DNA from 2 places in the Candidatus Accumulibacter necessarius genome. Region 1 is predicted to be linked to the other one. Evidence: riboswitches for the same ligand, from Rfam matches in the RefSeq annotation. Region 1 holds a riboswitch; the other holds the start of a gene.
What was found. Region 1 has a riboswitch for glycine ahead of gcvT (glycine cleavage system aminomethyltransferase GcvT). Riboswitches for the same ligand answer to the same signal wherever they lie in the genome.

Region 1 (2,198 bases):
GTGTGTACCGGTTGGTGGGCTCGCAGCACGCCGCGGTCGAGCAGCACCAGGCCGAGAAACTGGACTTGCTGCGGCCGGGCGAGGAGGGCGGCCTTGCCGACGAAGTCGCGCGGTGATACGAGATCGACCGTCCAGGCCAGGCCGGCGTCGAGCGGCGAAACTGTTTCGTCCATATCCTGGCCGTAGAGATTCATGCCGGCCTCAAGGCGCAGCGTGTCGCGGGCGCCCAGCCCACAAGGCCGCACACCCGCTGCAGCGAGTGCCTGCCAGAGGCCGTCGGCCCGGGCGGCGGGCAGGGTGATCTCGTAGCCATCTTCACCCGTATAGCCGGTACTGGCGATGAAGTGGTCGCCGACGACGGCGGCAAAGAAGGGCTTCAGCGCTTCACTGGCTGCCCGGCATTCGGGCAGCACCTGCCACACCTTCTGGCGAGCATGCGGTCCCTGGACAGCGATCATCGCCAGCGCCCCGGCGCCCTCGCGGCGGGGCGTGATGTCTACCGCAAGCTGCCACTCGTCGCGGCGGGCGGCCATCCAGTCCAGATCCTTCTCGGCGGTGCCGGCGTTGACCACCACCCGGTAGCTACGGTCGTCGAGGTAATACACGATCAGGTCATCGATCACCCCGCCGGCTTGGTTGAGCATGGCGCTGTACAGTGCCTTGCCGGGGACCTTCAGCCGCTCGACATTGTTGGCCAGCAGGCGACGGAGAAAAACACCGGCGTCGCGACCCGCCACATCAACGGCGCACATGTGCGAGACGTCGAACATGCCGGCGTCGCGGCGCACGGCGTGATGTTCCTCGATCTGTGAACCATAGTGCAGCGGCATCTCCCAGCCGCCGAAATCGACCATTCGGGCGCCGCTTCGGCGGTGGCAGGCATTGAGGACAGTTTTCTTCATCGTATCAATCCATAAGGAGCACTTGTTCGAGTGGATTCAAGAAACAGAAAAGGGGCGAACCCGAAACGAGTTCACCCCCCTGTCCATGTACCTGAGAGATTGTCGGGCGGCTACCCTCATTCGCAGCCGCTCTTGCCCCATCGGTGGGCGCTTCGCCAATAGCGTGCGCCGCTCTCCAGAGTTCATTGCACGAACGGTCCTTTTGCCTGAGCGTTTCCGGGTGGATTGCGCCGTCGGCGGCGACACTGTCGCCCTCTCCCATTCGCGGTGCGACTATAACGCGACGCGAGCCCGGCTCGCAAGGCAATCGTCGCTGGGGTGCGTCGCTACAGCGCAGCGAGGGGCGGTCGCCGGGCGGTGTCTGAAGGTTCAATTGTTGCCCCGGGGAGCCGGGCTCGGGTGCTTCAAGGGATACGCGTGGCTGCCGGGCCGGGGCGCTGCCTCAGCGGCGAGGTTCCTGCCGCGGGTGCTGCAACCCTCAGGGGCTTGAGGGGTCCACCTGCCGCAGGGAGGCATCAGAGCCTCGTCTTGCGAGTGCGAGGCGGTCGCCCTCGATCGCGTGGGCCAGGGGTGCGGTGTCGGTTTTTTTTACACTTGAGTTATCTTGAACGATTCGTGAATTATTAAACACTTGGTTTCATGGAACATTCCTTTTTGGGCACGAATATTGCTACTTTTTCACTGAGTCAGGTTTTGTTGAGGACGCACGGATGTTGCTTTCCGGGTTTCCGAAAGCCAAGACTTGTGAAGCCCATTAAAACCCTCATCAACCGGTCTGCGAAACGGACTGGTGATTGACGTGAAGGAGTTCTCAATGAATCTACTATCTAGCAAGACAAGAATCGCTTTGGCGGTGTTGGCAATGGCTGCTTCGGCCGGCGCGTCGGCCGCGCCGATTGGTATGCAGGTCACCGGAATCAGCAATACGTTTGCCGTTTATAACGCTGACGCTACAGGCGTGGGGCTACTCAGCCTCGGGGTATCTGACCTCGCGAATGCCCAAGCGGCCCTCAACGATGGTAACGGTGACGCCACGAAGCCCGGCGGCAACGTGGAACTCGGGAAGTACGGCGCGAAGCCAGTCGCGGTGATGACCGGTACGGTCGGTGGCAAGAACATCACACTGAGCGGCCTGGACAGCGATGACTGGACCGGTAACAACAATGCTCTGGCTTATCGCTACGTCGGCGGTGCGGCGGCTTCGATTAACCAGCCCTTGACTCAACAGCAGTTGGATTTTGCAGTAAACAGCTTCCTGACTGTTCCTGTGGGTACGCCTGTCACCAATCCGCTCGG
Region 2 (2,198 bases), on a different contig from region 1:
GCCATGGGTCGTGTGTACCGCCTGGTGCGCTCGCAGCACGCCGCGGTCGAGCAGTACCAGGCCGAGAAACCGGACTTGCTGCGGCCGGGCGAGGAGGGCGGCCTTGCCGACGAAGTCGCGCGGTGATACGAGATCGACCGTCCAGGCCAGGCCGGCGTCGAGCGGCGAAACTGTTTCGTCCATATCCTGGCCGTAGAGATTCATGCCGGCCTCAAGGCGCAGCGTGTCGCGGGCGCCCAGCCCACAAGGCCGCACACCCGCTGCAGCGAGTGCCTGCCAGAGGCCGTCGGCCCGGGCGGCGGGCAGGGTGATCTCGTAGCCATCTTCACCCGTATAGCCGGTACTGGCGATGAAGTGGTCGCCGACGACGGCGGCAAAGAAGGGCTTCAGCGCTTCACTGGCTGCCCGGCATTCGGGCAGCACCTGCCACACCTTCTGGCGAGCATGCGGTCCCTGGACAGCGATCATCGCCAGCGCCCCGGCGCCCTCGCGGCGGGGCGTGATGTCTACCGCAAGCTGCCACTCGTCGCGGCGGGCGGCCATCCAGTCCAGATCCTTCTCGGCGGTGCCGGCGTTGACCACCACCCGGTAGCTACGGTCGTCGAGGTAATACACGATCAGGTCATCGATCACCCCGCCGGCTTGGTTGAGCATGGCGCTGTACAGTGCCTTGCCGGGGACCTTCAGCCGCTCGACATTGTTGGCCAGCAGGCGACGGAGAAAAACACCGGCGTCGCGACCCGCCACATCAACGGCGCACATGTGCGAGACGTCGAACATGCCGGCGTCGCGGCGCACGGCGTGATGTTCCTCGATCTGTGAACCATAGTGCAGCGGCATCTCCCAGCCGCCGAAATCGACCATTCGGGCGCCGCTTCGGCGGTGGCAGGCATTGAGGACAGTTTTCTTCATCGTATCAATCCATAGGGAGCACTTGTTGGAGTGGATTCCAGAAACGGAAAAGGGGCGAACCCGATTAGAGTTCACCCCCCTGTCCATGTACCTGAGAGATTGTCGGGCGGCTACCCTCATTCGCAGCCGCTCTTGCCCCATCGGTGGGCGCTCCGCCAACAGCGTGCGCCGCTCTCCAGAGTTCATTGCACGAACGGTCCTTTTGCCTGAGCGTTTCCGGGTGGATTGCGCCGTCGGCGGCGACACTGTCGCCCTCTCCCATTCGCGACGCGACTATAACGCGCCGGGGGCTCGGCTCGCAAGGCAATCGTCGCTGGCGTCGGTCGTCGCGGTGCAGCGAAAGGGCATCGCCGGGCGGTGCGCAGCCCTTCAACTGTGCCTCGGGAGGCGGGATTCGGGGTCTTCAAGAGACATGCCTGGCCGCGGCGGCGGGGTCCCCCTCCGCGGCGCGGCCCCTGCCGCGGGGCTGCACTTCGCAGGGACTACAGGGGGCTAGGTGCTCCAGGGGGCAACAGAGCCTCGCTTCGCGAGAGCGAGGTGGTCGACCGGGAGCGGGTGGGCCATGTGTGGGGTGTCGGTTTTTTTTACACTTGAGTTATCTTGAACGATTCGTGAATTATTAAACACTTGGTTTCATGGAACATTCCTTTTTGGGCACGAATATTGCTACTTTTTCGCTGAGTCAGGTTTTGTTGAGGACGCACGGATGTTGCTTTCCGGGTTTCCGAAAGCCAAGACTTGTGAAGCCCATTAAAACCCTCATCAACCGGTCTGCGAAACGGACTGGTGATTGACGTGAAGGAGTTCTCAATGAATCTACTATCTAGCAAGACAAGAATCGCTTTGGCGGTGCTGGCGATGACCGCTTCGGCCGGCGCGTCGGCTAATTTCGTGGGTGTGAATATGGTGGTGACCGGCATTGCCGGTGGTAACAACAACATTCTCTGGAGCAACGTCGGGGGTGTGCTTTACCCCTCGCAAAACCCGAATAAGGCACAGGCGCAGGGCGCACTTGATGATCCAGCGCCCGGCAGTAACGTCGAGCTCGGAAAGTTCGGCTCGGGTGGCGCGATGGCGGGCACGGTCAACGGCAAGCCTATCGAGCTGAGTGGGCTTGAAATTGGTGACTGGAATACCACCGGACTTGATCGACGGTATATTCAGGCTGCGGCAGTGGCGAATCTTGGCCGATCGTTGACCGCTGGCGAATTGGCAGATGCACTCAAGGCTTTCTACCTGCCGTCACTTCCCGGTGGCTTCGCACCTTGGCAATTGGTAAGTGATCC

Region 2: it holds a riboswitch for glycine, as region 1 does, so the genes downstream of both, gcvT (glycine cleavage system aminomethyltransferase GcvT) here and gcvT (glycine cleavage system aminomethyltransferase GcvT) in region 1, are expected to answer to the same signal.

What each region holds. Positions count from the first base shown of each region.
Region 1 covers NZ_JAZKUM010000005.1:62,022-64,219, forward strand. Annotated here, with positions in the region: gene gcvT (glycine cleavage system aminomethyltransferase GcvT) at 1-902, opposite strand, end outside; glycine riboswitch at 980-1,083, opposite strand; glycine riboswitch at 1,087-1,173, opposite strand; gene V5B44_RS14160 (NF038130 family PEP-CTERM protein) at 1,717-2,198, shown strand, end outside.
Region 2 covers NZ_JAZKUM010000007.1:294,842-297,039, forward strand. Annotated here, with positions in the region: gene gcvT (glycine cleavage system aminomethyltransferase GcvT) at 1-912, opposite strand, end outside; glycine riboswitch at 990-1,093, opposite strand; glycine riboswitch at 1,097-1,183, opposite strand; gene V5B44_RS19665 (NF038130 family PEP-CTERM protein) at 1,723-2,198, shown strand, end outside.